Regions from separate parts of the Brevibacterium atlanticum genome, predicted to be linked through region 1. Evidence: riboswitches for the same ligand, from Rfam matches in the RefSeq annotation. Region 1 holds a riboswitch; each other region holds the start of a gene.
What was found. A riboswitch is a leader RNA that binds a small molecule or an ion and turns the genes downstream of it on or off. The one in region 1 is predicted to bind thiamine pyrophosphate.

Region 1 (7,912 bases):
GCGGCATCGCCACCCAGACCAGGGCGTATGTCGATGCGACCGCCGGGCGGGCACGCGTCGTCGACACCCGCAAGACCACACCTGGCCTCCGGGCTTTCGAGAAGCACGCGGTCGTAGCCGGCGGCGGGCACAACCACCGGTTCGGGCTCTCGGATGCGGTCATGGCCAAGGACAACCACCTCGCCGTCCTCGCAGGTGAGGGCCGCAGCATCGCCGATGCGATCCGCGAGGCCCGGGCCCGTCTACCGCACACGACGACGATCGAGGTCGAGGTCGACCGGCTCGATCAGATCCCGGCAGTGCTCGACGGCGGAGCCGACATCATCATGCTCGACAACTTCACCATCGATCAGCTGCGCGAAGGCGTCGACCTCATCGCCGGCCGTGCGATCGTCGAGGCCAGCGGCAACGTCACCCTCGACACGATCCCGCAGATCGCGTCCACCGGCGTCGACGTCATCTCGTCCGGAGCACTGACCCACAGCGTGCGCGCCATCGACCTCGGCCTCGACCTCGTGGTGGAGCACTGACATGGTCGGCGCCCGCCTCTACCTCGACACCGCCTCGGCGGCGCCCGTGCGCCGGGAGGCCCTCGAGGCGGCGTGGCCGTATCTGGTCGGTGCCTTCGGCAATCCGTCGAGCCACCACGATTACGGGCGCATCTCTGCGGAGGCCCTGGCCGATGCGCGTGCGCGGGTGGCGCGCGTGCTCGGAATGCGTGCGACTGACATCACCTTCACCAGCGGCGGCACCGAGGCGGACAATCTCGCGATCATCGGCATCGCCCTCGGCGCGCAGACCGCGGCCCCGCCTCGGCGACATATCGTCACCTCCCCCATCGAGCACGAAGCGGTGCTCGCCTCGGTGGAATTCCTCCACCGAATCCACGGATTCGGCGTCACCGAGGTGGCTCCTCAGTCCGATGGCACGATCGCGCCCGAGGCGCTGGCCAGGGCGATCCGCCCGGACACCGTGCTCGTGAGCGTGGGGTACGCGAACAATGAGATCGGCACGGTCGCTGATGTCAGGAGCCTCGCCGGCATCGCCCACGAGGCAGGGGCGCTGTTCCACACGGATGCGGTGCAGGCCGCCGGCTGGTTGCCGCTGGCCGGGCTCGGCGTCGACGCGCTGACCCTGGCCGGCCACAAGGTGGGGGCGCCGAAGGGTGTCGGGATCGCCGCGATCCGCGCCCGCATCCCCGTCGAACCGCTCATCCACGGCGGCGGTCAGGAGGCGGGGCGCCGGTCGGGCACGGAGAACGTGGCCATGGCTGTCGCGTTCGCCACCGCCCTCGAACTCGCCGAGGCGGAGCGGGCCGAAGCCGCCGCCCATGTCCGAGCCATTCGCGATGATTTCATCGCCGAGGTGGTCGACAACATCCCCGGTGGGTTCCTCACCGGCAGTGCCGAATCGCGGACCCCGAACCATGCGTCGTTCTGCTTCTCCCGCACCAGCGGTGAGGCGGTGCTCCTCGAACTCGAGCGCCTCGGTGTCACCGCGTCGAGCGGATCGGCGTGCGCGGTCGGCGATGATGAGCCCTCTCATGTGCTCACGGCTCTGGGGATCGCGGCGGAGGTCGCGCAGACGAGCGTGCGCTTCACCTTCCCGTCCTCGATCACGGCCGAACAGGGTCGCGCGGCCGCCCATGCCGTCGTCTCGGCCGCAGAGAATCTGGCATCCTCGTTCGCGTGAGCGTGGACCCGGCAACGACCTCGGCCTCGACGACGGCAGCGAGTGTCTTTGAACACGGTGCTCTCACCAGGTGGGATCAGCTCTTTCTTTCTCCGTGATTTGGGGCGACACTTTGATCACGTAGTCGAAACGGGTGTGAGGGGGCCGCCATGGATCTGCTGATTCTGTTCATGATTGCAGTGATGTTTACGACCGTCGTGTTCTTCATCGGTCGCTTCGCCTGCCCGAGGCATGACCGCGTCCCCCTGATCGAGGTCGACCACGTGCTGCTGTGGACGACACTGCGCCGCGGCTGGCATGCACTCGGGTCGTTCGGTCCGACGATGCACTACCCGGACGATCCGGCGGGCCCGTCTCGCGCTTGAGATTTGGGCCTCGCGTAGGCGGCGCTCCACCACGCGTATGAGCCCCTGAACCGCTGACTTCCCCTGTTGTCAGAGCGCAGGATGCCTTCCTCTTCTCAGCCGCGCCGGAAGCCGCCGGGCGAAGTCGCCGCGCTCATCTTCGCCCTCGGCTCGATGCTCGTCTTCATCATGCGCGAAGCACGGAGCGCGACGATGCCGGAGTGGTTGACGCTCGTCCCGACCGCGGTCTTCCTCGTTGCCTGGGGTTTCGCCGTGTGGCGGCTCCTCCACAGGCTTCGCCCGCCGAGGTCACCGACTGCGCCGAGCAGCTCAGACGGTCGCGTCCTGCGGCAGGAAGACGGAGGCGTCCCAGTTCTGCATCGCGTGCGCGGAGGCCCAGAAGTGCAGTTCGTACACGCAGGCCTGTTCGAAGGCCGCGCGCATCCGGGTGGCCTCCTCGTTCGGCGCCTTCGCGAGTTCCTGTTCGAGGATCTGCACTGCGTGGCGGGTCGATTCGTCGAAGCCTGGTGAGTCGTAGGTCTGCACCCAGGTCCGGTACGGGTGGTCCTCACTCATCTGACCGGCCTGTTCGACGAGCACCTTGCCCATGTGGGCATAGACCCAGAAGCACGGCAGCACTCCGGCCACGCCTTCGCCGTAGGAGCGGCTGGCGGCCGTGGCGATGAGGAAGGACACGTAGCCGAGCGTCGTCGGCGAAGCCTTGAAGCGGGAGCCCTCGTCGTTGAGCTCGGTCAGGGCGTTTGCCAGCCGCGAATCGGCGAGCAGCTCTTCGTGCATTCCCTCTTCGACGGTGATCGCCTCGGCGGCCGAACCCGCCCAGAATCGGGACTCGTCACGGTCGACGGTCTTGGCGGCCAGGAATGACATGGCCTTCGCATAACCGTTGAGGTACAGGCTGTCCTGGGAGATGTAGTTGACGAAGGCGCGCGCGTCGAGGCTGCCGTCGGCGAGCTGAGCGAGGAACGGTAGGGCTTCGATCTCCTCGATGATCGGGCGGACACGGTCCCAGAGCTTAGCGGTCAGCGGTCCGGCGGAGAAATCGACGTTCATCAGTACTCCTGTGTGCTCGTGTGTCGTGAGTGTGTTCGTGGGAGAGGACAGGTCAGGCGGGTCGGCCGCGGACGATGTCGACCTGATGGTCGACGGGTCCGTGCGCACCCTCGGGATCGAGGCTGACCTGCCAGTCAGCCGCCGATTTCAGCGCCCTGGCGAGGTAGTCGAGGGCATTGCCGACGGCCTCGCCGAGGAGGTCCGACCCGATCTCGGGCCGCGCGTCTTCGCGCCCGAGGACGGCCACCTCGGCGGTGATCGCGGCCGAGAGGGTGCACCCGGTTCCGTGGGTGTTCGCGGTCGCCACGCGGGGGTGGGTGAACTCGCGGATCTGCCCGTCACGGGTGGCAAGGATGTCGAGCACGTCTCCGTCGCTGCCGTGCCCTCCCTTGAGGAGGACGGCTCCGGGCCCACGTTCGAGGAGGCGGAGCGCCTGGTCACGCATCTCCTCGGAGGTCTGCGCCTCAGGTTCGTCATCAGACAGGAGCAGGGCCGCCTCGGGGAGGTTAGGGGTGATGAGATCGGCCACGGGCAGCAGGTGGGTGCGGACCGCGTCGACGGCATCGGCCTCGAGGAGGCGGTGGCCGGAGGTCGCGACCATCACCGGGTCGACGGTGTAGAAGCCGAGCTCGCCCTCGGCGGCACGGGCGACGATGAGTTCGACGAGGGACCGAGTGCTGAGCATCCCGGACTTCGTGGCGTCGACCGGCATATCGGTCAGCACGGAGTCGAGCTGGTCGGTGACGAAGTCATCATCGATCGGGTAGACCCGCGACACCCCGTGGGTGTTCTGCGCGACGAGGGCAGTGATGACGGTCGTGCCCAGGGTCTTCCGTGCGGTGAACGTCTTGAGGTCGGCGTGGATGCCGGCGCCGCCGCTGGGATCGGTGCCGGCGATGGACAGGGTGATCGGCGGGCGCGTGCTCATGACTGGCGGCCCTCGGGTGCGTCAGTGTGCGAGGACGAGTCACTTCCCGTGGCCGCCTCATCACCGTCGGCGAAGGCCGCGAGCAGCGCTTCGGCAGCTGCTGTCGGATCGTCGGCCGTGCAGATCGCGGAGACCACACCGATGCCGATCAATCCGCGTCCGCGCAGCTCAGAAGCTCGATCGAGGCTGATCCCCCCGATCGCGACCGCCGGGATCCCGGCCTCTGTGACGAGTTCGCCGAGGCGGTCGGGTCCGATCCCCTCGGGCGCGTCGGCCTTCGTGGTGGTGTCAAAGACCGGTCCGATGCCGACGAGGTCGACGACGCCGGAGTCGCGGGCCGCGGCGAATTCGGCGCTGTTCGCGGCCGAGAGACCGATGAGGGGTGCGGGACCAAGGGCGGCGCGCACCTCGGCGACGGTGGCATCACTTTGGCCGACGTGGATGTGGATGTCCTCGCCTTCGTCGATGAGCCGGCGGGCCACCTCGACGCGGTCGTTGAGGACGACGGGCACGGTGCGGTCGGTATCGCGGGTGGCGGTGTCGACAGCGGCGATGACCTGGCGGGTGAGCGAGTAGAAGTCCCCGTCGTCGATGACCTTGTCGCGGACCTGGACGATGCCCACTCCCCCGGCGACGGCGGCCTGCACGGTCTCGGCGACGGTGCGGCCGGCTGCTGCGCACTGGGCGGTATCGGTGACGAGGTAGAGGCGGGTGTCGATGCCGGCGAAGCGGTCGGTCACGCTTTCATCCGGCCCGGTGCCGTGCACGCTGTCGGCAATGTGCGCGGGTCCGGCGGTCATGCTTGGACGCTTTCGCCGGCATCGAGGGTGCTGAGGCTCATCCGTGCCTGCGCAAGCTGGTCGCCGGTGACGGCATGGAGTGCGTCGAGGAAGTTCACCGAGTAGCTGCCCGGTCCCTTCGCCCCGTCGGCGGCGAGTTCCCCGGCGACCGCGAAGTGGGCGTGGGCGGCGACGACGGCTTCGAACCTCGCCGAGGCAGCTCCACCGTCGGTGGTGTGTTCACCTGCGTTGACGGCTGAGGCGTCGGCATCGGGATCGGCCAGACCGCTGCGGGCGGCGGCGAGGTAGGCGACGGTGACGGCGCCGAGGGAGCAGCCGGTGCCGATGACCAGCGGCATGAACTCGTGGCCCCCGTCGATGCGGGCGACGTGATCGGTACCGTCGATGTGAGCGACGACGGCGTCGGTGGGTCCGGAGACCGCGACGATGGCACCGGTCGTTCGCGACAGCTGAGCCGCGGCGGGGAGGACGGCGTCGACCTCGTCGGTGGAGTCGACTCCGCGTCCACCGAGGCCGACTCCGGCCAGGGCGGCGATCTCGGAGGCGTTGCCGCGGATCGCTGTCGGGTGGTCGGCGGCGGCGCGGCGGATGCGGGAGGTGCGGAAGTCGACGGCGCCGACGCTGACGGGGTCGAGGACCCAGGGCTTGCCGGCGGCGTTCGCGACGTCGATGGCGGCATCGGCGGCGAGCAGCTGATGGTTCGAAGCTGTGCCGAAGTTGATGAGGACGCCGCTCGCGATGCCGGCGAACTGACCGGCGTCGGCCTCGTGGTCGAGCATCGCCGGAGAGGCACCGAGCGCCAGAAGCACGTTCGCGCTGAATTGCTGCACGACGGTGTTCGTGATGCATTGGATGAGCGGGTTGGACGCACGCAGTCGTGCGTTGGCAGAACGCAGGTCGAAGTCAACCATGACGATCCCTTCGCTAGTATGGCCCAGATCAGGTTCGATGGGTGTTCTCTCAGCCTCGGTATCCTCCGTGCGCAGCTGTCTGGTGCGAACGGATCCTCATGAGGCACCCCATGTCATTGGCTCCGACTGTATCAGCCCGTCCGAAGCACGGCGACCACGTGCCTCGCACCCACTCCCAGTTGACCTATCGTCCTGAAGCCACTTCACCGACCGCTCAAGTCAGCGACGCTGTACCGCGCTGTGCACACACAGCCGGCGAGCGGACCCTGTCGTAGCGGGACCACCCCGTGCTGGGGGTGGTCTCACCGCAACAGGGTCCGCTCGAAAAGAGGCAGTGGCGACTGCCTATCCCCGACCCACGTACCTCTGACCGCGGCGACTGAGCGCGTCGATGACGACGGCAGTGAGCAGGACGAGTGCGGTGATGATCTGCTGCGCATCGGAGTTGAAGCCGATGAGGTAGAGACCGTTGTTGATCGCACCGACGACCAGGGCACCGAGCACTGCCGCCCACGCGGTTCCGCGACCACCGAAGAGCGAGGTGCCGCCGATGACTGCCGCGGCGATCGCATTGAGCAGGTCCTGCGTGCTCACCAGCGTCGATCCCGCGTTCGTCGTCACACCGGTCTTGATGAAACCGAACAGTGCGGCCAGGACTCCGGCGGCCATGAATACGCTGATGCGCACCCAGGTCACGCGGATGCCGGCGCGGCGGGCGGCCTCGACCTTGCCGCCGACGGCGTAGATGGAGCGGCCGTAGCGGGTCTTGCGCAGCACGAGGTCGATGACGATGGCGATGACGATCATGAGGAAGAACGGCATCGCGAGTCCGAAGTCCTGGTTGACGAGGATGAGGAACCCGAAGACGATCGCGGCCAACAGCACGATGCGCACGATCACAGACGTCCAGCTCGGGGCGTCGAGTCCCTCGCTGTGCCGACGCAGCTTCGAATAGATGATGCCGGCACCGAAGCCGATGATCGCGATCGCTCCGAACACATACGCCCAGATCGCCGGGAAGTAGAAGCTGGCGAAGTCGAAGGCGAAGGTGTCCGACATCGACAGGTTCTTCTGCGTGCCCAGGGTCGTCAACGTCAGACCGGTGAACGCGAGCAGACCGGCCAAGGTGACGACGAACGCCGGGATGCCGACGACGGCGAAGAACCAGCCCTGGATCGCACCGACGACCAGTCCGAGCAGCAGCATGATGATCAGCGCGAGCGCCGGCGGCACACCTTGCCTGACGACGAGCACACCGAGCAGCGAGGCGGCCAGTCCGCCCAGCTGCGCCAACGACAGGTCGATCTCACCGAGCAGCAGAATGAGGTTGATGCCCAGCGCCAGGATGGCGAGGAACGCCACCTGAGTGGAGAGGTTGACGAGGTTGGCCGGCGAGATGAAGTTGGAATCGGCCGATTGGAAGACGATGACGATGACGACGAGGGCGAGGATGACCGGGAACGATCCGAGCTGACCCTCTTTGACGCGGCGGACGAACGTGCCCACGATGCCTTCGGAGGAGATCCGTTCGTCGGTGATGAAGGAATTGCGGGTCATCGGCGTTCACCCCTTCGTGCCGCGCGCTTGGTCACGACGTTGTCGCTGGCTCCGGTGATCGCGGCGACGAGCACGTCGGTGCGTTCGTCACCCGGGAAGTCACCGGCGTCCTTGCCCAGGCGCAGCACGTGCACCCGATCGCACACGGCCTGCACGTCGGCCATGTTGTGGCTGACGAGCAGCACTCCCAGGTCGCGTTCCTTCAGCCTCTCGATGAGGTTGAGCACTTCGGCGGTCTGTGCCACACCGAGGGCGGCGGTCGGCTCGTCGAGCATGACGAGGGAGGGTTCGCCCAGCAGCGAGCGAGCGATCGCGACCGTCTGACGTTGGCCGCCGGACAGCGCCGCGATCGGGACCCGCACGCTCGGGATCTTCGCCGACAGGCTGCGCAGCAGCTCCCAGGATTTGGCTTCCATGGCCACCTCGTCGAGCACGCCTCCGCGGGTCTTCTCGTGCCCGAGGAAGAGATTGGCGACGACGTCGAGGTTCTCGCACAGGGAGAGGTCCTGGAACACGGTGGCCACTCCGGCCCTCTGCGCGTCCTTCGGTGAGGAGAATTTCTGCGCGACACCATTGATCTGGAGTTCGCCTTCGTCCGCGGCGTGGACG
Region 2 (7,912 bases), 1.4 Mb from region 1:
TGGCGAACCGACGGTGAGGCTGCCGTCGAGGGCGCCGACACGCCGGACGAGGCCCTGCAGTCCGCTGCCGTTCGGATCAGCCCGTCCATTCCCGTCGTCGACGACCTCGGTGCACAGCGCCGGGCCGTCATCGACGACCGTGACCGTGATCGATGCCGCCTCGGCGTGCTTGACGACATTCGTCACCGCTTCCCGGATGACGAAGTACGTGGCCGATTCCACGGCAGGCGGAAACCTCCGCTCGGGCACCGCGGCCAGCGTCAGCGGCACCGGGCTCCGGGCGGCGATCCGTTCGAGAACGGGGCCCAGTCCGCGTTCGTCCAGGGCCGTGGGGTAGACCCGCCACGCGACCTCGCGCATCTCATCGATGAGGTCCTGGGACTGTGCGAGCGCGTCATCGAGCAGACTCTGCGTCTTCACCGGGTCGCTTGCCCGCTGGGCACGAGCGATGAGCACGGAGAGGGACACGACGTTCTGCTGCACTCCGTCATGGAGGTCGCGTTCGATCCGCCGCCGTTCGTCGTCGATGGCCAGGACCACTCCCCTCCGGGTGGTCAGCAGCTCCGTGATCCGGGTGTGCAGGGCGAAGGGACGAGCCACCTCGGCGAAGTTCGCATCGATGCGACCGTGCATCCAGTTCGCCGCTTCGGCGAGCGCGATCGCCCCGATGAGGTTCGCCGCCCCGTAGAGGACCCCGACGAAGAGGGTGGGCTGGGAGATCGTCCACATGTCGAAGCCGATGTCGACGGCGCCGCCGATGAACAGCCCCTGGATCAGGGAGCCGAGGGTCACGACGAGGAATCCGCTGAGCAGGTTGAGTGTCGGGATGATGGCCACACCGGCGATGAGTCCGTTGTACAGGAGAAAGCGGCGCTGCTGCGGGGGATCTGAGAGGACGAGACCGAAGCCGCAGGAATGTCGAGCCAGCTCCCAGCCGCGGACCCGCGCGGCGAGTCCCGATGATGGAGAGAAGACCGCAGCGACGAGCACCGGCAGGAACAGCAGTCCGCCCCACAGCACGCCGAGCAGCGAATGAGCCCACCGGGTGGCGAGCATGCGCGATTCGCGGGGAATGCGCGCAGTCAGTGAGCTGGGCCAGGGCATGGATCGATCGTAGCAACGCGCCTCCTGCGCTCACAGGGGTCAGACCGCAGACTCGACTTCCGGTTTTCCGCAGAGGTGTCCCCGGTCGTTCGTCAGCGCCGTACGCTCGACCGCATACCCCCACTTCGGCGAAGTCCCTAGCGTGGATGAGTATGGATCTCGCATTCGAGCTGCTCTCCGACGTCCTCACCTCGCCGTGGGTCTACCTGCTCATCGCCGTGGCGGCGAGCCTCGATTCTCTGTTGCCCGTCGTCCCTTCGGAGACGCTGCTCATCAGTGCTGCCGCCTTCGCTGCTTCCGGCATCCCTCATCCGACCGGTCTCGTGCTCGCCGCTGCGGTCGGGGCCCTGATCGGGGACCTGGCCGCCCACCTGGTCGGGAGGTTCGCCCGGTCGCGCATGAGTCGGTCGCGAATTCACCGGATACGACCACCGCAGCCACGACCACAGCGGGCACGGTTGCAGTGGGCACGACTGCAATGGGCGCGAGTGTCGAAGCGGGGCGCGGTGATCGCCGAGACGGCCCGGCCCGTCTTCACAGACCGCGGCGATTCCGCTCTCATCGCCGGTCGCTTCATTCCCGGGGGCCGCACACTGACGACGATCGGTTCAGGGATGCTCGGGTTCCCGCTCCGGAGGTTCCTTCTCTGGGACGGAATCGGGTGCCTGGTCTGGGCAGTCTATTCGACAGGGATCGGAGTGCTCGGAGGCACGGTGTTCGACGATCAGCCGCTGCTCGGCGTCGCCCTCGGCATCGGCATCGCGCTGGTCATCACGGCGGCGGGAGAGGTGTTCCGGCGTCTCCGTTCCAGTAGGACTCGACGGCCCACGGTCCGACAGACCACCGCCCGAATCGACATGGCCCGGAGCCGAGATGGCATGATGGAGACGATGTCGAATACGCATGTGTGGTACGTCAGCTACGGATCGAACATGGCCCGCGATCGCCTCGCCTGTTACCTGCAGGGCGGTCGGCCGCCGGGTGCGCACGTGACCTATCCGGGTGCCAGGGACCAGACTCTGCCCCGCAAGGAGGCCGGAGTCGAACTGCCCGGCCGCATCTACTTCGCCGGTGCCTCGACGGTGTGGGGCGGCGGGATGGCCTTCTACGACCCGGCTCTGCCCGGGCCGACCCCGGCCAAGGCGTATCTCATCACAGCCGAGCAGTTCGCCGACGTCGCGGCGCAGGAGATGCATCGCCGACCGGCACCCGGCAGCCCGCTGGAGACTCTCGTCTTCGACCTGCCCGTCGGTGCCTCGCATTCGCTGGGCCCCGGAGGCTACGAGACGCTGCTCGTCGTCGATGACGTCGACGGTGTCCCCATGGTCACGTTCACTGCCCCTCACGGTTCGGCCGAGGTCGAGCACACTCAGCCCAGCGAACCGTACCTGGCGATGCTGCGCACCGGAACAGCCGAGGTCAGGGACGGCGCAGCGCTTCCCCGGCCCGCAGCTGCACAAGGGTGAGATCGAGCAGCGGAGTGTCGACTCCCAGGTCAGCGGCCTTGCGCGCCAGATCGCCGAGGATGTGCTCGGCTTCGCTGGGCAGACCGGCCGTGACATCTCGGTAGAGGGATGACGTGAATGACGAGCCCTCACCGGTGAGCATCGAGACGGTGGCGACATGAGACTTCTCGGACACCGCGTGACCGGCCGCTGCGGCCACAGCCTCAAGCTCGTCGATGATGCGCAGCACATGGTCGTGCCCGCCGGCCGACATGATCGCGCCGACCGGTGCCCGGAACAGGCAGGTGACGACTCCGGCGGCGGCGATGAAGATCCACTTCTCCCACAGCCCGCCCGTGATGTCGTCGATGACCTGGAGTCGGAAACCCGGCACGTCGAGGACGGCGGCGATCGATTCGGGCACTTCTCCCCCACCGAAGTCGCCGATGGTCATCGCGGACATGTCCGTGAGCTGGTGGACCGCATCACCGTCGATGGTGCCGACGATCTTGACGAGTCCGCCGAGGACCTGCCCGGGGTAGTCCTCCTGCAGCCGATCGATCTGAGCCATACCGTTGAGGAACGGAATGATCCGCGTCCCCGCACCGACGGCGGGCCGGATGTCGGTGAGGACCGAATCGAGGCCGCCCGATTTGACTGCGATGAGCACGAGATCAAAAGTGCGCGGATCCTCGGCGAGTTCGGCGGCGGTGACCACCTCGACGGTGTTCGTCCGGTCGTTGCCCGGTGAGACGAAGCGCAGACCGTCGGTGCGGATCCGCTGTGCCTTCGCCTCCCGCAGCAGGAACGTCACCTCGCGACCGGCTTCGAGCAGGTAGGTCCCGAATGCCCCGCCCGTGGCTCCGGCACCGGCGATGAGGATGCTCGGCCCGTGCGCGCCCAAATCGTTCGCGTCCTGTTCGCCCGTACCCGTGCCGGTGCTGCCCTCGATGGTGTCGTTCATTCCAGTTCCTCCTTGAGTTCCCGTGCGGCTTCTGCGGGATCGCCAGCCGAGGTTATCGCACGCACCACCACGGCGCGCGTGGCGCCCGCCTGTCGGATCTCGTCGAGGCGTTCTCCGACCGCGACGCCGCCGATGGCGAACCACGGGGTGCGCGACGAGGCGGCCACCGTGCTGAGCAGGCCCGTGCCGACGGCGGCGCGGCCGGGTTTCGTCGGGGTCTCCCATACGGGGCCGACGCAGAAATAGTCGGTCTCCGGATCCGCATCGGCGGCGAGAGCCTGCTCGTGCGAATGGGTGGAGCGGCCGAGGAGGACGTCGGGTCCGAGGACGGCCCGCGCCTGAGCACTGGTGAGGTCGCCTTGCCCGGCGTGGAAGACGTCGGCTCCGGCCAGCAGGGCGACGTCGGCACGGTCGTTGACCGAGAAGAGCTTCCCGTGCCGGGCCGCAGCGTCCTTGAGCACGTCGAGGGCTGCGATCTCTTCTCTGGCTTCAAGCGTCTTGTCGCGCAGCTGGATGATGTCGACTCCCCCGGCATAAGCGGCGTCGAGGAATTCGGGCAGATCGCCCTGGGCGGTTCTGGCATCGGTGCACAGGTACAGTCGAGCTTCGGCCAAACGGGCGTCCCGCCAGGCTCGCCTGGATTCGGAGCCTGCGGTGTGCGGTGGAATATCGAAGGTCATGGTCATAGAGTAGAGGAGTTCGCGGGAGCCTCCCACTGAGGCTGAGAGGGCGTAGGAGCCGACCGTCAGACCTGATGCGGATCATGCCGCCGGAGGGAGAATCCATGCATGTCATCGTCGTGGGCGCCGGAATCATCGGCCTGGCGACAGCGTGGCACCTGCGCAGCCTCGGTGCCGGTGTCACCATCATCGATCCTGCTCCTGGTCAGGGAGCCAGCCATGCGGCCGCGGGGATGCTCGCGCCCGCCGCCGAGGTGGTCTGGGGTCAGTCACCCCTGTACCCGTTGATGCGCGCATCGGCGCAGATGTATCCGTCGTTCGCCGCCGAGGTGGCGAGCGCGGCGGGTGCGGATCTCGGGCTCACGGACTCGGGAACCCTGGTGTGCGCTGGGGACCGTGCCGATCTGCAGGCTCTCCGTGAGCTGCGCACCGCGCAGACCGCGGCAGGATTCCCCACCGAACTCATCACCGGATCCCGCGCCCGGGAGCTCGAACCGGCGCTGTCGCCGTCGGTGGCCGGTGCCGTGCGCATCCCCGACGACCAGTCCATCGACCCCAGGAGGACGACGGCCGCCCTGCTGTCCGTCGTCTCGGACACGACCGTCCGCCGGCAGGTCACCCGGCTCACCCGTCGAGACGGAGTCACCGTGGGCGTCGAGTTCTCAGGCGGCGACGAGCTGACAGCCGACCAGGTCGTCATCACCGCCGGGACCGAGGCTGCCGCGATCACCGGCATGCCGCCCCTTCCCCTGCGAAAGGTGTGGGGTGATGTTCTGCGTCTGCGGGCACCGGCCGCACTCACCCCTCTGCTGCACGGCACGGTCCGCGGACTCGTCAACGGTCGACCGGTCTACATCGTTGCTCGTGATGACGGGGAACTCGTGCTCGGAGCGAGCTCCCGGGAGGACGGCCGCAGCGGCACCGATGCCGGAGCCGTCCACCGGCTCCTCCAGGACGGTCAGCGCCTGGTCCCCGGCATCCTCGACTGCGAGATCACCGACATCACCACGCGTGCCCGCCCCGGTTCGCCCGATGACCTGCCCATCGTCGGTCGCATCGACGAGGGCTGCCTCGTCAGCACCGGGTATTTCCGGCACGGCATCCTGCTCGCCCCGCTGGGCGGACGGCTCGGTGCCGAACTGGCCATGGGGCTCACCCCCGACTGGATGCCTGCAGGAGGACTCGCGTCCGTCTCCCCCGCGCGCTTCTCTGACGGACCGTCGTCTGCCGACTCGACCTCTGACCCATCAATCCTCCACCCAACGACCCTGTACAGGAGCACATCATGACCGACACTGCGCACGCACCGACCATCGTCGTCAACGGCGACGAACGCGAACTGGGAGGAACCACCTCGGTGCTCGACCTCGTCGCCGAGGTGATCGGACGGGAACTCAGCACTGAGGGGACACCGGCGGATGGAGGTCGCCTGGGCATCGCCGTGGCCGTCGACGGCGAGGTCGTCCGCCGCGGACGCTGGGCCGATTTCGCATTGGCCGACGGGCACGCCGTCGACATCGTCACCGCCGTGCAGGGAGGCTGACATGACCTGGACGATCGATGACGTGGATCTGACCTCTCGCCTGGTCATGGGCACGGGTGGGGCGAGCTCGCTGAGCATCCTCGAAGATGCGCTGGCAGCCTCGGGCACCGAGCTGACGACCGTAGCGATGCGCCGCTTCGACGCGGCCGCCGGTGATTCGGTGTTCACCCTGCTGCAGCGTCTGGGCATCCGCATCCTGCCCAACACTGCCGGATGCTACACGGCCCGGGACGCCGTGCTCACCGCGCAGCTGGCCCGAGAAGCGCTCGAGACGAACTGGGTGAAGCTCGAGGTCATCGCCGATGAGGACACGCTGCTGCCTGATCCGGTCGAGCTCTTCCGTGCCGCCGAGGAACTCGTTCTCGACGGGTTCACGGTCTTCGCGTACACGAATGACGACCCGGCCATGGCCAAACGCCTCGAGGACGCGGGCGTGGCGGCCGTGATGCCGGCAGGTGCTCCGATCGGCAGCGGTCTGGGCATCCTCAACCCGCACAACATCGAGACCATCGTCAGCCGGGCAGGGGTGCCGATCATCCTCGACGCGGGTGTCGGCACGGCCTCCGATGCCGCCCTGGCCATGGAGCTCGGGTGCAGCGGAGTGCTGCTGGCCTCGGCTGTGACCCGCGCCCACGATGCGACTGCGATGGCTCGAGCGATGGCGCTGGCCGTGGAATCCGGGCATCTGGCCGCGGGTGCGGGTCGGATACCTAAGCGGCCGCTGGCCCTGGCCTCGTCGACCTTCGACGGAATGGTCGCAGCGCAGTGACCGGCGCTGGGCTGCCTCCCCTGGTCGAACCGGTCGAGGCGCTGAGCCGTGAGGAGATCGAACGCTACGCGCGGCACCTCAGCCTGCCGGGCATCGGACTCGAGGGGCAACGCCGGCTGAGGGCCGCCTCGGTGCTGGTCATCGGCGCCGGCGGTCTCGGTTCTCCGGTGCTCAGCTATCTGGCGGCCGCCGGGATCGGATCGCTGACGGTCATCGATGACGATGTGGTCGAATCCTCGAATCTGCAGCGTCAGATCATCCACCGCGGTGCCGACGTGGCCCGGCCGAAGGTGGACTCGGCCGCCGCGGCCCTGTACCGGCTCGACCCGACGATGCGCGTGCGCCCACTCGCGGATCGGCTGAGCCCGGACAATGCTCTCGAACTCTTCGCCTCCCACGACATCGTCATCGACGGAGCCGACAACTTCGCCACCCGGTATCTGTCCAATGATGCCGCCGAACTCACCGGCACCCCACTGGTGTGGGGCACGATCTTCCGGTTCGCCGGGCAGGTCAGCACCTTCGTGCCCGGTCACGGACCGATGTTGCGTGATCTGTTTCCCGATATCCCGGAAGCCGATTCGGTGCCCAACTGCGCCGAGGGCGGGGTGCTCGGGGTGCTGTGCGGGACCGTGGGTGCGGCCATGGCCACCGAGGCGATCAAGCTCATCTGCGGCATCGGCACACCGTTCATCGGCAGGCTGCTGCGCTACGACGCTCTGGACGGGGAGTATTCGACTCTGCGGTTCTCCCCCGATCCGGACCGACCACCGGTGACCGACCTCGCCGAGGTGGCCGCCGCCTGTGCTGCGACCGCATCGTCCGGTGCGGGTTCCGATGGTGCTGGCTCCGGGGTCGAGGAGATCGACCCGGCCGAAATGACCGACTCCGGAGCGCAGGTGCTGCTCATCGATGTGCGGGAGGACTGGGAGCGGGAACTGTCCTCGATTCCCGGCTCCGTCCATGTTCCTCTGGCGCTCATCCGCGAACAGGGGTGGGACGCGTTGGGTGGAGTGATCGACGAAGTCAACGAGTCCGGCAGTGTGGTGGACGATCTCGTCATCCACTGCAAGTCGGGGGTTCGCTCGGCCGAGGCCGTCGGAATCCTTTCCGCTACGACCCCGGGCGGGGTGCGACTGCGGTCGCTGGCCGGCGGCATCGATGCGTGGGCCGCTCAGGTCTGACGCTGAACTGACCAAGCATCAGTACTGAGTCGGGCAACCTCGTGTCTGACATCGGTCCGCTTCGGAGATCCTCGGGTCCGGGTCAGGCAAGAACGGCGGTCGATCATGGGTGAGCACGCGGGTCGGTCAGTCGCGCCGCGAGACCGCGCTCTCCGGCTCGCATCACAATCGCATGCATGAGGCTCGCGACGGGCCGAAGGATTCTGATCATCGTCCGCGTCGA
Region 3 (7,912 bases), 1.7 Mb from region 1:
GCGTTCTCGCTGGCCGACACGGCCGCCGACGCGGTCTCCGGAGACGCGGACTTCAAGGAGGCCGAGGACATCTCAGCGCTGAGCCGCATCTACGACAACTTCACCCACGTGGTCGTGCGCAAGGACGCGAAGATCGAGTCGGTGGAGGACTTCAAGGGCAAGACCATCTCGACGGGATCGCCGAAATCCGGCACCGAGGTCATCGCCAACCGCCTCATCGAATCCGCCGGGCTCAAGGACGGCGACGTGACCAAGCAGCGCCTCGATCTGTCGAAGACCGTCGACGGGATGAAGGACGGCACGATCGACGGGATGGTGTGGTCTGGCGGCCTGCCGACTGCGGGCATCACCGACCTGTTCACCTCGAACGGAGGCGACGTCGAATTCCTCGACATCTCCGACCTCGAGGACAAGATGAAGGAGATCAACCCCGTCTACGAGGTGGCCGAGATTCCCGGCGACACCTACAAAGGCGTCGATACCGTCAAGACGATCGTGACCCCGAACGTGCTCATGGTCCGCAACGATATGGACGAAGGCACCGCCTGCGCCCTGACGAAGCTGATCTTCGACAAGCAGGACGACTTGGTCAAAGTCCACGCCGCAGCGAAGGAGATCAGCGCCGACACCGCCGAACCGCCCGAACCGATCACCCTGCACCCGGGATCGCAGAATGCCCTCGACGAGCTGAACAACTAGGGGGAGGTCGGCAGCGCAGCCGCTCGCTCAAGGCGCAGCGCGGATGTCGATTGGTGCTCCTTTCGGCATCCGCGCTGACGCTTGAACGACGGTGGCGAGGCTGGGCGTGCTGCGGTACGGGCGTATATCCGCGCTGCGCCTTGAACGACGATGGGATGAGCGTCGTTCAAGCCTCGGCGCACATTTCGATTCGTGCGCCGGTCGATAGGCGCGCTGCGCCTTGAACGGCGGCGCCGAGGCGATCGCCATGTGATGCGGTCGCAGCGCGCCCCGGCCGAACTCCGCGTTCAGACCTCGTCGGGGCCGACTGTCGGTTCGGGGAGGTAGACCTTGCCGCCCGAGGCGAGGAACTCGCGGCTCTTCTGCTGCATTCCGGCCAGAGCCGCCTGCGCCTCGGCGCTGCCGTAGGTGTCGCGGATGTCCTGAGAGATGCGCATCGAGCAGAACTTCGGACCGCACATCGAACAGAAGTGCGCGGTCTTGGCCGGTTCCGCGGGCAGCGTCTCGTCGTGGAACGCCTCTGCGGTCTCCGGGTCGAGGCCGAGGCCGAACTGATCGCGCCACCGGAACTCGAACCGCGCCTTCGACAGCGCATCGTCCCTGGCAGTCGCGCCGGGGTGGCCCTTCGCGACGTCCGCAGCATGTGCGGCGATCTTGTAGGTGATGACCCCGGTCTTGACGTCGTCGCGGTCGGGCAGGCCGAGGTGCTCCTTCGGGGTGACGTAGCAGAGCATCGCCGTGCCGTAGCGGGCGATCTCGGTCGCCCCGATCGCCGAGGTGATGTGATCGTAGCCGGGCGCGATGTCGGTCACGAGGGGACCCAAGGTGTAGAACGGCGCCCCGTGGCACAGCTCCTGCTGGCGCTCGACGTTCTCGCGCACGAGGTGGAGCGGAATGTGCCCTGGCCCTTCGACCATCACCTGGACGTCGTGGGCCCACGCGCGTTCGGTGAGTTCGGCGAGGGTGTCGAGTTCGGCGAACTGGGCGGCATCGTTGGCGTCGGCGATCGAGCCTGGCCGCAGTCCGTCGCCGAGTGAGAAGGCGACGTCGTAGCGGGCGAAGATCTCGCAGAGTTCGTCGAAGTGCGTGTAGAGGAAGTTCTCCTCATGATGAGCCAAGCACCAGCCGGCCATGATCGACCCGCCGCGGGAGACCATCCCGGTGACCCTGTTGGCTGTGAGCGGGACGTAGCGCAGCAGCACACCGGCATGCACGGTCATGTAGTCCACGCCCTGCTCACACTGCTCGATGACGGTGTCTCGGTAGATCTCCCAGGTCAGAGCGTTCGCATCACCGTCGACCTTCTCCAGCGCCTGGTAGATCGGGACCGTGCCGATGGGGATGGGGGAGTTGCGGATGATCCACTCCCGGGTGGTGTGGATGTCGTTGCCGGTCGAGAGGTCCATGAGGGTGTCGGCACCCCACTTCGCGGCCCATCGCAGCTTCTGCACCTCCTCGGCGATGGAGCTGGTGACGGCGGAATTGCCGATGTTCGCGTTGATCTTGACGAGGAATGCCTTGCCGATGATCATCGGTTCGGACTCGGGGTGGTTGATGTTGTTCGGAATGATCGCACGGCCAGCCGCGAGCTCCGAGCGGACGAGCTCGACATTGCACTGCTCGCGCAGGGCGACGAAGCGCATCTCCGGGGTGATGACGCCTTGGCGGGCGTAGTGCATCTGGGTGACCGTCCGTCCGGGCTTGGCACGGCGGGGAACCGGTTTGCGACCTCTCCACTGCTGCGAGGGCGCACCTCGGCGGACGGCGGCGCGTCCGTCATCGGCGATGAGGTGGCCGCGGGCCTCGTAGGTCTCGCTGTCGAGGCGGGAGTCGATCCAGGGGAACCGCAGCGCGGGCAAGCCCTCCTCTGGGACGCTGCCCGGCCCGACGGTGCGGTAGACCTCGACGGGGTCGTTGGCCAGTCCGTTGGAGTCGTCGAGTTCGATGCGGGTGACGGGAACGCGGATGTCGTGCTCGGTGTCCTCGAGCCACGCCGGGGAATGGGTCGAATACTGCTCGAGGGTGCACGATTCGCCGGCCGAGGATTCCTCAGTGCTGCGATCGGAGATGTTGCGCGTGGTGGCGTCTTCCTGCAGGGCTTCCTGCAGAGCAGGCGAGTTGCGTGAAGCAGTGGCTGGGACGGATGTTTCAGGGGTGAATGCAGTCATCTGCAGTCCTCACTTCCTACGCCGGTATCAACCGGATCAGGTTCTACGGTCTCGGACGATCCAGTCCGATCTCAGCCCTTGCAGTGGGCTCCCGTGGGGTCGTGCAATTCGTATCACGACTGCTGTGGTGAGGACAAACTCGGCGCCGTGGGCCGGGCGCGGGAGAAGAGCTGAGCGGAGTGAGGTGAGTGGTCTGGACTTCCCTCATGGATGGGCGAGGAAGCGCGTTAGGCGAAGTTCGTTCGGTCCGCGCAGCTCGATCAAGGCGCGGCACGCTTATGGAGCTGTGCACCGGTCGACAGATGCGCTGCGCCTTGATCGACGTTGGTGGCGCGCAGGGCGGTCGAGGGAAGGGCACATTTCCGCGCGGCGCCTTGAGGAGCCGCGCGAGCGGGTGCGTGTGCGAAGGCGCCGCGTGGTCAGGCTCCCTGGAGGAACGTCCTTGCGACTGCGCCGAGGGCGACGACGTCGGAGACCGCGACCATCTCGCGGGCCGAGTGCATCGAGAACAGCGCCGGCCCCACATCGACGGTCGTCATACCCAGACGGGTCGCCGTGAGCGGACCGATCGTCGATCCGCACGGCATCGCATTGTTCGACACGAAGTCCTGGTGCTCGACCCCGGCCGCCGCGCACGCCCGCGACCACACCGCCGTGCCCACGGCATCCGTGGCATAACGCTGCTGAGCGTTGAGCTTGAGCAGAGGACCGCCGCCGAGGCAGGGGCGGACATGCGGATCGTGCCGTTCCGGATAGTTCGGGTGGGCGGCATGCCCGGCGTCCGAGGACACGCACACCGACGCGGCGAGAGCGGCGAGGTAGTCGCTGCGCGTCGAGTTCGGCAACAGGGAGGCGATGATGCGTTCGGTGACGTCGGCGAGGAAGGGTCCACACGCACCTGAGCGCGAGTTCGACCCGATCTCCTCGTGGTCGAAGGCGGCGAACAGGGCGATGGCGTCGAGACCATCGGCGTCAACGTCGGCCAACGCACTGACACCGGCGTGGACGGACAGGAGGTTGTCCAACCTCGGCGAGGCGAAGAACTCCTCACGGGCACCGAAACGGCCCGGCTCCTGGGCGGGGATCGTGTAGACGTCGTGTCCGACGACCGACTCAGGATCCACCTCGGCGGCGGCGGCGAGGAGGTCGATGACATCGGCCTCGGCGAGATCGGCCAGGCCGATCACCGGAGCGGTGTGGCGCTGCTTGTCCAAGGTCAGACCGTCGTTGACCTGCCTGTCGAGGTGGATGGCCAACTGTGGGATCCTCGCGATCGGACCGGTGCGGGCGAGCACGACACGCCCGTCGGCGAGGCTGAGGCGCCCGGCGAACGCGAGCTCGCGGTCGAGCCACGAATTCAGCAGCGGTCCGCCGTAGATCTCGACGCCGACCTGGCGCACGCCCTCGGCGATGTAGTCCTCGCCGGGTTTGAGTTTGAAGGCCGGGGAATCGGTGTGGGATCCGAAGACGCGGAACCCGGGGACAGCCTCGGCGGTGGTCGTGGGGTTGATCCACGCGATGATCGCGCCGTCGCGGACGACGTAGTGCCCGGACCCGGGCGTCAGCGCCCAGCTCAGCGTTTCGTCGAGGCGGGAGAACCCGGCCGCCTCCAGGCGGGCGGCGGCGGTGGCGACCGCATGATACGAGCTGGGGGAGGCGCTGACGAAGTCTGCGAGGTCGGCGACCGTCTGCGCGGCGGTGTCGGGGCTCGGGTGCGATTCACTCATTTCCCCAGCCTATCCTTTGCGGTAGTTTGGATGACAAAGGGTTTTGTCCCAGGCGTCGGGTCCTCCCGGATTCGGCGGCTGTGGCGGGTGATCCCCGACCCGGTGACCGCGGCAGCGAAAGCAAGGAGTGTTCGACGTGAACCAGTTCGTGACTGAGTGGAACACCTGGCGCGACTCACGAAACTCGGCACTGGCGAAACCCTTCGGCTGGCTCAGCGTCGTCGGACTGCACTGGCTCGATCAGGAATCGACGTGGCCCGGTGCTCCCGGCACCTTCACCGTCGCCGACGGCTGGGTCACCGTGGCCCTCGAATCGGGTATCAAGGCCGGACCCGCCGCAGAGACCTTCGACCTCCTGAGCCGTGCCGGTGGCGGCAACGGCGGTGCGGCCGGTGCTGGGGACGGGGCCGGCGGTGCCGGGAACGGTGTCGGAGGCAGCGGCGGGGTGACCAGGGCGACGAGCCCGTCGGTGCCCAGCGACACCTCGACCATGCCCACCGTGACCGAACAGCTCGCCGCAGAAGACGGGGCCGAGCCTGCACCAGAGCGCCCGCAGGTGCGCGTCGAGGACAACGGCTTCAGTGCCCACCTGCCCGCCGGCGGATCGCTCAACTGGTTCACCGTCGGCAACGTGCTCTACGAACTCATCGACCGCGGTGGGCGGATCGGCGTGCGCGTGCGCGATTCGAAGTCACCGCTGCTCGGCAAGTTCTTCGAGGTCCCGGCCTTCGACCCGAATCCGGACTTCGTGTTCCTCGGCCGCTTCACCCGCTTCGACCCGTTCCCGACGCACACGATCGAGACCGCGCAGGAGGACCTGCAGCTGCAGACCCAGGCGGCCGGGACGGTGACCTTCGAGACCGAACAGGGCGAGGTCAGTCTGCTCGCCACCGGCTGCCCGAAGACCGGGCTCCAGCTCGACTTCCACGACGGCACCAACGGCAGGACCACCTCGGCGTGGCGGACCATCGACCTCGGTGTGCCGAACCAGGACGGTTCGCTCGTCATCGATTTCAACCGTGCGGTCAACTACCCGTTCGCGTTCACCGCGTTCGCCACCTGCCCCGCCCCGATCGAGGGCAATGTCGTTCCCTTCGACGTCACTGCAGGTGAGCGGCGTCCCCCGTTCTTCTATTCGGAGGCCGGGATCAACGTTCCGTTCCTGTTCTACGTCTGGTGGGACGAAGACAGCGCCGAGGTGACTCGACCCTGGTACTCCCGCTTCGGCCTCGACATCACCATCCTCAACCCCACCCAGGACGAGGAGCGGGTCTCGCTCGTCGGCTTCGACGGGGTCGCGATGTCCGGCGGCGACCTCGGACCGCTGGGTCGCAAGGCGCGGTCGCGGCTCATCGACGTCGCCACCGAGGCATTGACCTCCCGGATACCGGTCATCGGCATCGGCGCGTACTCCGCCTTCGTCATCCAGGCCCAGCGGGAGCTGCGCTCGCAGCAGGGCTACAACGACGGCATTGACGTCGAATACGAGGCATCGGCGGACCGGCTGCTCATCGTGATGAACAATGAGCTCGAACCGGGCAGGGCCGGGTTCGACGTCGTCCACCAGGACGCCAGCGGACTGCTCTACGTCGAGATGCCCTTCGATATTCCGCTCGAATCCGAGCGCACCGAGGTCGAGGACTTCGCCGCGGCGATGGAGGCGGACAGCCCGATCACCAGCTGGCAGGAATTCGACTACCGCATGGTCGCTCTCATCCGCCACCACCGCTGACCCGCGGTCGCGGTCGCGGGCGCGAAACGCCGCACGCCCCGACGCGCCCACGTCTCACCCCCAGAACCACCTGACGGCGGCCCAGCAACCTCGCGCGAGGTTGCTGGGCCGCCGTCAGGTAGCAATTACCAGATGGTGACTCGGTCTGCTGGGGCGAGGTACATTGCGTCGCCTTCGGCCACCTCGTAGGTGTCGTGGAAGGCCGTCATGTTCTTCACGACCTGATTGCACCGGAACTCCTCCGGCGAATGCGGGTCGATCGAGAGCCTGCGCACGCGTTCCTCAGTGCGCATTGTCGACCGCCAGGCCTTCGCCCATGCTTCGAAGAACTCCTTCGCCTGCTCCGCCGACGGTGTCACCGGCACACCGGGCGTCCCGGCGCGTTCGCCGAGTTCGAGCTCGAGCGCCTTCCACCCGATCGACAGTCCGCCGAGGTCGCCGATGTTCTCACCGACCGTCAGTGCCCCGTTGACGTGCTGATTCTCGTCCAACCCGGCCGGCACCAAGGCCTCGTACTGGTCGATGAGCGCCTTCGTGCGCTCTTCGAAGAGCTCCCGATCCGACTCCGTCCACCAGTCGACGAGGTTGCCGTCCCCGTCATAGCGTGACCCCTGATCGTCGAAGCCGTGTCCGATCTCGTGTCCGATGACCGCGCCGATCGCCCCGAAGTTCGCCGCCACTTCGCCCTCGGCGTCGAAGAACGGCGGCTGCAGGATCGCGGCCGGGAAGACGATCTCGTTCATCACCGGGTGGTAGTAGGCGTTGACCGTCTGCGGGGTCATCAGCCACTCGGTCCGGTCGATCGGACCGCCGATGCGACCCACCTGCCGAGCGTGCTCAGCCTGCGAGCAGCGCCTCACATTCCCGACCAGATCGGAGGCGTCGATCGTGGCCGGGTACTCCCGCCACACCTCCGGATAGCCGACCTTCGGGGTGAACTTCGAGAGCTTGACCAGCGCCTTGTCCTTGGTCTCCGCGCTCATCCAGTCGAGGTCCCGGATCGAGGCGTCGTAGGCCTTGATGAGCATCGCCACGAGGTGGTCGATGGCGTCCTTGGCCTCGGGCGGGAACTCTTCCGCGACGTAGAGCTTGCCCACGGCCTCACCGAGGTAGCCCTCGACGAGGCTGACCCCGCGCTTCCAGCGCTCCCGCAGTGCGGGCGTGCCCGAGAGGGTGCGGGAGTTGAAGTCGAAGTTCTCCTCGACGAACTCATCGGAGAGCAGCGAGGCGGTGTCGGAGACGACGACGAAGCGCAGCCAGGTCTTGATGGTCTCGAGATCCGTCTCGGCCCACACCTTCGCCATGCCCGTGACGAACGAGGGCTGGGAGACGACGAGGTACTTCAGGTCCGTCGCATCGGCGGTGAGGATGCCCAGGTAGGAGTCGAAGTCGAACTCGGGCCCGAGGTCGCGCAGTTCGGCGATCGAGTATTTGTTATAGGTCTTCTCCGCATCCCGGCAGGCGACCCGGTCCCAATGGTGGCGGGCGATCTCGGTTTCGAACGCCATCACCTTCGCGGCCACCTCGGCGTCGGAGACTCCCGACTTCTCACCGAGCCCGGCCAGGGCGGCGATCTTCTGCACATG

Region 2: another riboswitch for thiamine pyrophosphate. It lies ahead of thiO (glycine oxidase ThiO); the one in region 1 lies ahead of thiM (hydroxyethylthiazole kinase).
Region 3: another riboswitch for thiamine pyrophosphate. It lies ahead of thiC (phosphomethylpyrimidine synthase ThiC); the one in region 1 lies ahead of thiM (hydroxyethylthiazole kinase).

Annotation. Positions count from the first base shown of each region.
Region 1 covers NZ_CP050152.1:3,113,696-3,121,607, forward strand. Annotated here, with positions in the region: gene nadC (carboxylating nicotinate-nucleotide diphosphorylase) at 1-530, shown strand, start outside; gene GUY23_RS13920 (cysteine desulfurase family protein) at 532-1,692, shown strand; gene GUY23_RS13925 (hypothetical protein) at 1,842-2,057, shown strand; gene GUY23_RS13930 (TenA family protein) at 2,367-3,107, opposite strand; gene thiD (bifunctional hydroxymethylpyrimidine kinase/phosphomethylpyrimidine kinase) at 3,160-4,035, opposite strand; gene thiE (thiamine phosphate synthase) at 4,032-4,835, opposite strand; gene thiM (hydroxyethylthiazole kinase) at 4,832-5,746, opposite strand; TPP riboswitch at 5,734-5,867, opposite strand; gene GUY23_RS13950 (sugar ABC transporter permease) at 6,092-7,303, opposite strand; gene GUY23_RS13955 (ATP-binding cassette domain-containing protein) at 7,300-7,912, opposite strand, start outside.
Region 2 covers NZ_CP050152.1:1,733,282-1,741,193, reverse strand. Annotated here, with positions in the region: gene GUY23_RS07710 (sensor histidine kinase) at 1-1,104, opposite strand, end outside; gene GUY23_RS07705 (DedA family protein) at 1,257-2,570, shown strand; gene GUY23_RS07700 (ketopantoate reductase family protein) at 2,524-3,513, opposite strand; gene thiE (thiamine phosphate synthase) at 3,510-4,193, opposite strand; TPP riboswitch at 4,205-4,308, shown strand; gene thiO (glycine oxidase ThiO) at 4,298-5,482, shown strand; gene thiS (sulfur carrier protein ThiS) at 5,479-5,736, shown strand; gene GUY23_RS07680 (thiazole synthase) at 5,738-6,505, shown strand; gene GUY23_RS07675 (ThiF family adenylyltransferase) at 6,502-7,689, shown strand; gene GUY23_RS07670 (SRPBCC family protein) at 7,793-7,912, opposite strand, start outside.
Region 3 covers NZ_CP050152.1:614,594-622,505, forward strand. Annotated here, with positions in the region: gene GUY23_RS02690 (TAXI family TRAP transporter solute-binding subunit) at 1-699, shown strand, start outside; gene thiC (phosphomethylpyrimidine synthase ThiC) at 987-2,867, opposite strand; TPP riboswitch at 2,863-2,971, opposite strand; gene GUY23_RS02700 (M18 family aminopeptidase) at 3,287-4,594, opposite strand; gene GUY23_RS02705 (DUF1684 domain-containing protein) at 4,731-6,326, shown strand; gene GUY23_RS02710 (M13 family metallopeptidase) at 6,452-7,912, opposite strand, start outside.